Regions from separate parts of the Devosia beringensis genome, predicted to be linked through region 2. Evidence: riboswitches for the same ligand, from Rfam matches in the RefSeq annotation. Region 2 holds a riboswitch; each other region holds the start of a gene.
The links. A riboswitch is a leader RNA that binds a small molecule or an ion and turns the genes downstream of it on or off. The one in region 2 is predicted to bind cobalamin.
Positions count from the first base shown of each region.

Region 1: it holds a riboswitch for cobalamin, as region 2 does, so the genes downstream of both, cobW (cobalamin biosynthesis protein CobW) here and GDR53_RS16440 (ABC transporter ATP-binding protein) in region 2, are expected to answer to the same signal.
Region 3: it holds a riboswitch for cobalamin, as region 2 does, so the genes downstream of both, GDR53_RS14915 (energy-coupling factor ABC transporter permease) here and GDR53_RS16440 (ABC transporter ATP-binding protein) in region 2, are expected to answer to the same signal.

Region 1 covers NZ_CP045422.1:800,140-803,406, forward strand. Annotated here, with positions in the region: gene GDR53_RS03960 (endonuclease/exonuclease/phosphatase family protein) at 1-658, opposite strand, end outside; gene cobW (cobalamin biosynthesis protein CobW) at 746-1,801, opposite strand; cobalamin riboswitch at 1,932-2,112, opposite strand; gene GDR53_RS03970 (DUF2164 domain-containing protein) at 2,314-2,568, shown strand; gene GDR53_RS03975 (DMT family protein) at 2,722-3,018, shown strand; gene GDR53_RS03980 (zinc ABC transporter substrate-binding protein) at 3,050-3,267, opposite strand, start outside.
Region 2 covers NZ_CP045422.1:3,371,278-3,374,544, reverse strand. Annotated here, with positions in the region: gene GDR53_RS16445 (ABC transporter substrate-binding protein) at 1-304, opposite strand, end outside; gene GDR53_RS16440 (ABC transporter ATP-binding protein) at 334-1,137, opposite strand; cobalamin riboswitch at 1,419-1,637, opposite strand; gene GDR53_RS16435 (Tex family protein) at 1,789-3,267, opposite strand, start outside.
Region 3 covers NZ_CP045422.1:3,064,739-3,068,005, forward strand. Annotated here, with positions in the region: gene GDR53_RS14900 (ribbon-helix-helix domain-containing protein) at 1-199, opposite strand, end outside; gene GDR53_RS14905 (SspB family protein) at 209-697, opposite strand; RNA gene ssrA (transfer-messenger RNA) at 809-1,165, opposite strand; cobalamin riboswitch at 1,238-1,448, shown strand; gene GDR53_RS14915 (energy-coupling factor ABC transporter permease) at 1,502-2,182, shown strand; gene GDR53_RS14920 (DUF1003 domain-containing protein) at 2,296-2,886, shown strand; gene GDR53_RS14925 (YdeI/OmpD-associated family protein) at 2,890-3,090, opposite strand.

The DNA.
Region 1 (3,267 bases), 1.5 Mb from region 2:
CGACCAGCGGATCGTGGTTGCCGCGCAGACGATCGGTGACCAGCATGCGGAATGCCGCCGCCTCGGCCGTGCGGCGGATGGTGGACAGTGCCGAACCGAGCGCCTTGGCGTGCGGGCCTTGGATTGCCCGATCATACCAGGCATTGCTGGAAATCCGGGTCGGCGCCTTGGATTTGAAATGCACGACAAAGACATGGATGGCAGCCTGACTGGCGACCGGCCGGATGGTGAAGTGCAGAATCGGACGGGAAAAGCCGCGAATCTGGACCAGGATATCGGGCGTCTGCTCGTCGTCGCCCTCGTCCTGCAGCTTGAAATTGTCCGGGAAGCTGGAAATCCATTCGGGCTCGTCCTCCAGAATGTCCTTTCGAACAGCGCCAGCGCAGACGATCCGGCCGCCATCGTGATCGGGGGGCACGAGCGGAACATGGCTATCGGCAATGCCGGCCCTTGCCATGAGATCGGCAAGCGCGTCGGCGTGCCAGAGCTCCTGAAAGCCGAAGACATCGGCCCGCATGTCGGTAAGGGACCGGCCGAGCCAGGCGATCTTGGCATTGTATTGGTCCGTGGTCCAACCGTCCGCATCCGAATAGATCGCCTTGCCGGGTAAGTTGAGATTGTAGAGGTTACAGGTAGTGAAACTGAGCAACTGTGCCATTGTGGGCCTCGCGCTTGAGTGTTTCTGCAAAACTGCAGCACAAGACTAGCATGCGAGGCCCACGCTTGCATGACGGGGCAATACCGATCAGGCGGCGATCTTGACGGCCCGTTCAAGGCTCGCGGTAATCGCCGTGCGGTCGAGGGGGCTTTCGCCGATGACGACCAAAGCGGTGTCGCGGCTTTCGCCGTCTTTCCAGGGGCGGTCGAAATAGGCGCTGACGCGGGGGCCGACGGCCTGGATGGCGAGGCGGGCATTGGCGCCGGGAACGGCGGCAAAGCCCTTTAGGCGCAGCACGTCATGCTCGCGCATGGTGGTCTCGATGATGGCGAGCAGCTCGTCCTTGCCGGCGATGGATGGCAGGCGGATGGAGAAGCTGTCGAAATCGTCGTGCTCGTGGGTCTGGCCGCCGTGCTCGAGCTCGTGATGGCTGGGGCGGTTGGCAATGTCGTCCTCGCTACCCATGCCCAGGCCGAGCAGAGCGGCGATATCGACATGGCCATTGCTGGCGCGAATGACGCCGACGCCGGGGCGCAGTTCGGCGCGGATATTGGCCTCGACCTTGTCGAGCATGGCGGCATCGAGCAGGTCGGCCTTGTTGATGACGACAAGGTCGGCCACCGAGAGCTGATCCTCAAAGAGTTCGCCCAAAGGGGTCTCGTGATCGAGCATTTCATCCTGGCGGCGCTGGGCGTCGACGGCGGCCTCGTCGCTGGCAAAGCGGCCTTCTGCCAAAGCGGCGGCGTCGGCCACGGTGACGATACCGTCAATGGTGACCTGGGCCTTGATCTCGGGCCAGTTGAAGGCGCGGATCAGCGGTTGGGGCAAAGCCAGGCCGGAGGTTTCGATGATGATGTGATCGAACTTGTCGGGGCGGGCCAGCAAAGCCTGCATGGTGGGAATGAACTCGTCGGCTACGGTGCAGCAGATGCAGCCGTTGGAGAGCTCGATCATATCCTCCTCGCGGCAGGTTTCATCGCCGCAGCCGGCCAGGATATCCTTGTCGACGCCGAGATCGCCGAACTCGTTGATGATCAGCGCAATGCGCTTGCCCTTGGGGGCATGGGCCAGCAGATGGCGGACCAGGGTGGTCTTGCCGGCGCCGAGAAAGCCGGTGATGACGGTGGTGGGGATCTTGCTCATGCGGACACACCCTCAAGGCGAGTGCGGGACAGAACTGAATTGGGGCAGCATAGGGTCTGCGTCATGACATCTCCTGGCCGTCCACCCGACGGCACAAAGGGTTAAGGGCTCTGCGCCCGGATGGTGTGATGGCAGGTCTCCTGGCTCGCGGTGATCACCACGCCCCTCGCCTTCCCGGCAGCTAGGCTGCCAGTGGCAATTGAGGGGAATGCACCGCTTACAGTTGCGGGGGCAGCCACGGTATTGCGCCCTGATGGGTACGTCGCACCGTGTTCCCTTAGTCCAGCACAGGCGCGTCAAACGCCTGAACCGGGTATCCCTCCGGCACGGGGCCTTCGGGAACCAACACGAGAGGTGGTGTGCCACCAAACGGCGGCAACTGCAATGTCTGGCCGGCCGTTGCACGGAAAACGCGGCTGGCGTCAAGCCGAGAGCGGCGCCGAAGCAGCAATTTCAGCCCCGGCAGCGGCAAGCGACTCGGGCTAGATCAGGACACAGCCAGGAGATGTGCGATGAAGCCGATCAAGTTCAGCAAGGACGAAACCAAGGCCATTGTCGGCGAGATCAAGGACTATTTCCGCGAGGAACTCGACCAGGAGATCGGCAGCATACCAGCGGAAATGCTGATGGCGTTCTTCGCGGAGAAGATGGGCGCCTATTACTACAATCGCGGGGTCTATGACGCCCAGAGCGCGCTCAAGGAGCGGATGGACAGCCTGCATGACGACCTCTACGCGCTCGAGCAGAAGACCAAGCATACCCGCTGAGCGGGCGAGACCTGCAAGAAACCGACTTTCCGGGGGCAGACAGTGCGGCTAGATAGCGCCGCCGGTTCTGACCGGTTTGTTCAGGAGGAAGCCTTGGGCTTCAATTTCGCCACGCTGGCCCCGATCGGGCTGCTGCTTGCATCCAATGTGTTTATGACCTTTGCCTGGTACGGGCATCTCAAATGGCCCGGCGCGGCGCTGTGGGCGGCGGTGCTGATCAGCTGGGGCATCGCGTTTTTCGAATATTGGCTGGCCGTGCCGGCCAACCGGATCGGCTATGGCGTCTATTCGGGGGCCGAGCTCAAGACCATCCAGGAGGTGATCTCGCTGTCGGTCTTCGTGCTGTTTGCGGTGTTCTATCTCGGCGAAAAACTCACCTGGAACCACGGCATCGGCTTTGCCATGATCGCTCTGGGGGCGTTCTTCATCTTCAAGGGGCCGCTGAAATAGCCAGCCCGGCGGACCGGACTGGCGGAGTCATTTAGCCCAGGCAATCGACCAGGCTAGTGGCAAGGCCGCGCAGCAGGGTGGGATAGAGGTCGGCGCCTTCGGTCAGCGCGCCGCCTTCGGGGTCGAGCACACCGGCCTTGGCCGAGGTGCCCTCGATGATGGCCGAGATGATGGTCGGCTCGAAATTGGGTTCGGCAAAGACGCAGGTGGCGCCGAGCGTGCCGACCTTGGCCTTGAGTTCGTCAATGC
Region 2 (3,267 bases):
AGTAGAAATCGGCATCAGCGCCGAGCAGCACTTCCTTGGTTGGATAGTCGGGCGACAGCTCGGGCAGTTGCTCGACGCCCTGGCGCAGGGTTTCGTCGAGCGTCTTCCATGCCGACACGCCGGTATAGCCCACCATGCGGTCGCTCAGGCCGAGCGCCAGCATCATTTCGGTGAGGTTGACGTCATTGGAGACGGCGCGCTGCGGCGGCGCCGCGAAGGTGACCTCGCGGTCGCAACTCTTGACGGTGACCGGAAAGGCTTGGGCTGCCGACGCCGAGGCGACGAGCAGGCCGGTGGCCAGCATTGTGTGAACGAAACGCACGTAGAAGCTCCTTAGGCTTTGAGGGGAAGGTGAAAAGAAAAGCGAGGACGGCCGGTGGCGGGATGACTGTCGATGGTAGTGGATACCCCAAAGGTCCTGTCGATCGCCGCTGGGGTCAGCACGTCCAGCGGACGGCCGATATCGACCTGCTGACCCTGGTCGAGCACCAGAACCTGATCCGCATGGGCGGATGCCAGGGCCAGATCGTGCAGCGACACCACGACCGTGGCCGGCAGGGCAGCCAGCAGGGCCAGCACTTCGAGCTGGTGGCGGATATCGAGGTGGTTGGTCGGTTCATCCAGGATCAGCAGGTCGGGCTTTTGCACCAGCGCGCGGGCGATCAGCACGCGCTGCTTCTCGCCGCCCGACAGGCTGGCAAAGTTGCGCGGCGCCAGGGATGTCAGATCGAGCAGAGCCAGCGCCTCAAGCACCGGCTGTTCATCGGCGCTGGCAAAAGGGCCCTGATGCGGCGCCAGCCCCAGGGCGACGATTTCGGCCACGGTCAGCCCGAAGTCACTGGCCGGCTCCTGCAGCACGGTGGCGATCCGCCGCGCCACAGCCTTGGGCCGGAGCGCCCAGAGGTCCTCGCCGTCAAGCCGCACCATTCCTGCGGTGGGCCGGTGGTAGCGGTAAAGACAGCGCAGAAGGCTGGATTTGCCCGCGCCATTGGGGCCGACCACGGCCAGCATCTGCCCCGGCTGCACGGAAAAATGCAGTCCCGAAATGATGGCCCGCTGCGGGCTCGGGCCCCAGCTCAGCTGGTCCACATTGAGGCCGGCGGGCCGCGCAGGGACGGCAGGTTGCAGTGCGATCATGCCAGGCTCCGCAGACGATTGAGCACGCGTCGCGAATGCCGCGTCGAATGTGATGTTATTACATTACGTATCTTTGATCTGCAACGTGAAATCTGGGCCACAGGCTGGCGCTGTGCCGATCGGCCAAGCTGTCTGATGCAACTATCGTGGTGGCATGGACGCGCCTGTCCCACTGGAACCCCCTGCTAACAGGCGGGGCAGACCAGGCGAACCCATCAGGCATAGACCAGCAGTGAAGTCGTCATGCGCCATCATCGTTCTCCGCGGCACACCCCGGCCGGGTTGAAGACAAGTTGATGGCAGGTCTCCTGGCTCACGGGTCTATGCGCTGTCTGGGCCTTCCCGATCCCTTGGGATCAGTGGCGATTCCAGCAGAACTCACCGCTTACAGTTGCGGGGGCAGCCACGGTTTTGCGCCCTGATGGGTACGTCGCACCGTGTTCCCTTTTAATCCCCTTTGGCCGGCAGGCCGCGAAGGAACCTTCAACATGGCGCAACAAGCCAGCCTGGCTCCCTGAAGTCAAGGGCGCAGCGCCTCGTGCCGCCAGATCGATCCGGGACAACCTCCCTCCCCTGGCGCCTGCCAGGGCGGCAAGGGCCGGCGCCGCTGCCAGCACGCCGCCTCCCGAGACCGGCCATATCGTCGCGTGCCTATTTCTTGGTGCGCATGGCTTCGCTCAGCCGGTCGCCCAACGAGCCGGTGCTGCGCGGCGCCTCCTGCGGCGGGCGCTGATTGGCGCGCAGCGGTTGGTCGCGCGGGCGTTCGCGCGTGGGCGCGGTGGCATCGATTTCCTTGCGCATGGTGAGGCCGATGCGCTGGCGCGGCACGTCGACCTCGACCACCCGGACCTTGACCACGTCGCCCGCCTTGACCACTTCATGCGGGTCCTTGACGAATTTGTCGGCCAATTGCGACACATGCACCAGCCCGTCCTGGTGCACGCCGATATCGACGAAGGCGCCAAAGGCGGCAACATTGGTGACGGTGCCTTCGAGCATCATCCCGGGCTTAAGGTGCTTGATGTCATCCACGCCCTCGGCAAAGGTCGCGGTCTTGAAGGCTGGGCGCGGGTCGCGGCCGGGCTTTTCCAGCTCGGACAGAATATCGCGCACCGTGGGCAGGCCGAAGCGGTCATCGACAAAACTCTGCGGATTCAGACCCGCCAAAGCCGACTTGTCGCCCATGATGGTGCGCAGATCACGGCCACAGGCGGCGACGATCTTGCGGGCGACGCCATAGGCCTCCGGATGCACCGAAGAGGCATCGAGCGGCTCGGCGCCCCCGGTAATGCGCAGGAAGCCGGCGCTTTGTTCAAACGTGCGCTGGCCGAGGCGCGGCACCTCCAGCAAGGCCTTGCGCGAGCGGAACGGCCCATTGGCATCGCGGTGGCTGACGATGGCTTCGGCAACGGACGGGCCCAAGCCGGAAATCCGCGCCAGCAGCGGGGCAGAGGCGGTGTTGAGGTCGACGCCCACCGCATTCACCGCGTCCTCGACCACCGCGTCGAGCGAACGGCCCAGGCGGTACTGGTCGATATCGTGCTGATACTGACCGACGCCGATGGCCTTGGGCTCGATCTTGACCAGCTCGGCCAAGGGATCCTGCAGGCGGCGGGCGATGGAGACGGCGCCGCGCAGCGAGACGTCGAGATCGGGGAACTCGGCAGCCGCCAAAGCCGAGGCGGAGTAGACCGAGGCGCCGGCCTCCGAGACGATGACCTTGGTCGGCTTTGGCGAAGGCAGGCGCTCGGTAAGGTCGGCCACCAGCTTTTCGGTCTCGCGGCTGCCGGTGCCATTGCCGATGGCGATCAGCTGCACGCCATGCTTCTTGATCAGCGCCGCAATCGCCGCCTGCGCACCCATGACATCATTGCGCGGCTGGAAGGGATAGACGGTCTCGGTATCGAGCACCTTGCCAGTGGCATCGATGACCGCGACCTTGACGCCGGTGCGGATGCCCGGATCGAGTCCCATCGTGGCGCGGGCGCCGGCCGGCGCGGCCAGCAACAGGTCCTTGAGATTTCGGGCAAAGACGGCGATGGCTTCCACCTCGGCCCGTTCGCGCAGCTCGACCATGAGATCGATGGAGAGCGAGACGCGCAGCCGCGTGCGCCAGGCCCAGCCGGCGAC
Region 3 (3,267 bases), 310 kb from region 2:
TGCGGCGATACCAGTCGAGCACGGCCAGGCGCGCCGCCGATGACAGATTGGTGGTCTGTCGGTCGGCGTCGATGCTGGCGATCAGGGCGGTCATGGTTTGTCCGGCCTCACCCGCCATCAGTTCCAGCGCCGCCCAAAATTCGGGCTCGAGCGCAATGGACGTGCGGTGGCCGGCGATGGACAGGGAGCGCTTGTCCATCGGCAGGAGTCAGGGCTTCTTGCGGAAAGCGTCGAGGCTGACGACCTTTTCACCGGGCTTTTCGCCTTCGGCGCCGGCTGTGCCGGCCTCTGCCTCGACGGCGTCGTCCTCGGCAGCTTCGACCATTTCGGCACCCGGCGCGGTCTGCGGATCAAACTGCAGGCCGAACTGGACCGACGGATCAAAGAAGCCCTTGACCGCCGAGAACGGGATGACGAGGGTTTCGGGAATGCCGTCAAAAGAGAGGCCGACTTCAAAACCGGTCTCGGAAACCTTGAGGTCCCAATACTGGTTCTGGATGACGATGGTCATTTCCTTGTCATACTGGCCGAGCAGTTTTTCGCTCAGACGCACGCCAGGGGCACGTGTCAGGAAGGAAATGAAGAAGTGGTGTTCGCCCGGCAGGCCGGTCCTGGCGACTTCCGCCAATACCTTGCGCACGACGCCGCGCAGGGCTTCCTGAGCGAGAATATCGTAGCGCATGTGGTCTTCGGCCATGGTCACCCTTCCGGTGCTGAGAGATAGAATCCCGAACGGCCCATATCAGCCCTACGTTCCGTGCGATTTCAAGAACTAAAGCTTGTCGGCTGCCCGGCACCTGAAAATGCAAGTGCAGGCTTCTGTTGCCAGGTGCCTGCGAACCCCGCCTGTCACCCGGCTAGGGGTGGAGGACTTAATTTCCCAATGCTAGCACTGCTTACGCAGCGAGAGCGACTGGAGCCTTATTGTTGTCATTTGCAACTATAAGTTTCGGACCGATAACGGTGGTACCTCACCGAGCAAAAGCACACCCTTTACACCCTCGTCGATCCTGTTTCGCCCCCATTGGCTGCCCCGAAAAGGGGTAGATGGTGGAGGCGCCGGGTACTGCCCCCGGGTCCGAATGGCTTATTACGATGACAATTTATCGCCATAGCTCTTGCGAGCAATCCCTATATAGGCGCGCTGCCGGTGCGATGCAAATGCTGCGACAAATTTCTGCGTGATCCCGGCGGTACACCGGCCCCCGCATGGCGCTTGTCCCGGTACGGCGTCATGCGCTAACGTCATCGTGATGGTTTTCGCCCCCGCATGCGCGGGGCGGATGAAAAGGGAACACGGTGCGGCGTATCCATCAGGAGCCAAAACCGTGGCTGCCCCCGCAACTGTAAACGGTTTTCGGCCGCAAAATGCCACTGACGCCAGGTCGGGAAGGCGCGTGCCGATGCAATCCGTGAGCCAGGAGACCTGCCATCACATGCGAGCACAGCAGTGCTCTTTGACGACAGCAGGCCGCACGGTGGGTGCGGAGAGGAGCCAGACATGCATATCGAACCGGGCATCGTTGACGGTGCCAAGATTACCCTGAGCTACGCCACGGCCGCCGGATCGTTCGGGCTGGCCGCCAAGATGGCGCTCGACACGATTCGCACCGAAGGCGCCGGCGCCCTGGCGCTGCGCAGCCTTTGCACCACGGCGCTGGTGTTCAGCTTCTTCGAGGTGTTTCCACACCATGCCGTCGGCGTGTCGGAAGTCCACCTGATCCTGGGCTCGACCCTGTTCCTGATCTTTGGCGCCGGCGCGACCGGGCTGGGCCTCGCCCTGGGCCTGCTGCTGCAGGGCCTGTTCTTTGCGCCCTTCGACCTGCCGCAATATGGCATGAACGTCACCACGCTGCTCGTGCCGCTCTATGCCATGACCTTCCTGGCCAAGCGCATCATTCCGCAGGCCACGGCCTACAAGGATGTCGGCTATGGCCAGGCGCTCATGCTGTCGACCGCCTATCAGGGCGGCACGGTCGCCTGGGTTGCCTTCTGGTCGCTCTATGGCGGCGGTCTCGGGGCACAGAACCTGGCAGCCACGGCCAGCTTCGGCGCCGCCTATATGCTGGTGATCGTGCTGGAGCCGCTGATCGACCTTGGCGTACTGGCTTTGGCCAAGCTGACCGGCGGTTTCAAGGGCCTGCCGCTTTTGCACAACCGGCTCTACAGTCCCGCTGTCTAGGCATTCAGGCGGTCCCAAAACTTGGGGCCGCCACCCCTGCATGTCGCCGTTTTAACGCCGTGGCAGGGGCGATCGGGGTATAGTCCGGCCAGCACTAATGTGGTGAGGCTGGCATGGCGACGACGACATCTGACAAGCTCGGTCACGCGGCAGAGCGGTTTCTGGACAAGGGCGAGACCGCGCTCAATGCGCGCGAGCGGCATGTGCTGGAAAAGGCGCTGAGCCGGCAGACCCTCTCGCTGGACACCAGCAAGACCTTTGACGAGGACGCCACTTTCGGCCAGCGGCTGGCCGATGGCGTGGCCTCGTTTGGCGGCTCCTGGACATTCCTCATCATCTTCGGCGTGGCCCTGCTGGCCTGGGTGGCCAGCAATCTGCTGCTGGCCGGCGGGGCACCCGACCCCTATCCCTTCATCTTTCTCAACCTGATCCTGTCGATGCTGGCGGCCGTCCAGGCGCCGGTCATCATGATGAGCCAGAACCGGCAATCGGCCAAGGATCGCCTCGTCACCAGCCACGACTACGAGTGCAATCTCAAGGCCGAGATCGAGATCATGGCGCTGCATGACAAGATCGACCAGATGCGCAATGACGATCTCAAGCGGCTGATCGGCCAGCAGCAGGAGCAGATCGCCCTGCTGACACGCCTGGTGCAGGGCCATCTTGGGGACGGTGCCAAGCCGGATGGTGCAGAACCCGCCTGAGAGTCAGCGTTTCCAGGCCATGCCCATATAGACGTCGCCTGCCCGCAGTTCGGCGAGCATCTGCTCAAGGTGCTTGCGCTTGGTGTCGTCGCGCTTCACCTTGTTGATCCACAGCAGGTAATCATTGCGCTGATAGGGCGGGCGGGCCTCATAGGCCTGGAGCAGGCCGCGGGCGTCGAGCGCCTCCCGGACGAAGTCGGGCATCGCTTCTCGTGGCCGCAAAGGCCGCAGGACCGGGCTCATCTTGTTTCCTCATCGACCTGGTGACGAAGGTGTTCAGCGACCATATCGCCCCCTCAATCACGATCGCGGCCAAGCTATTAAAGCATTGCTGACACGTCCTGTCAGGACGCTTGGCGGTATTCACCTACCGGGCGCCAC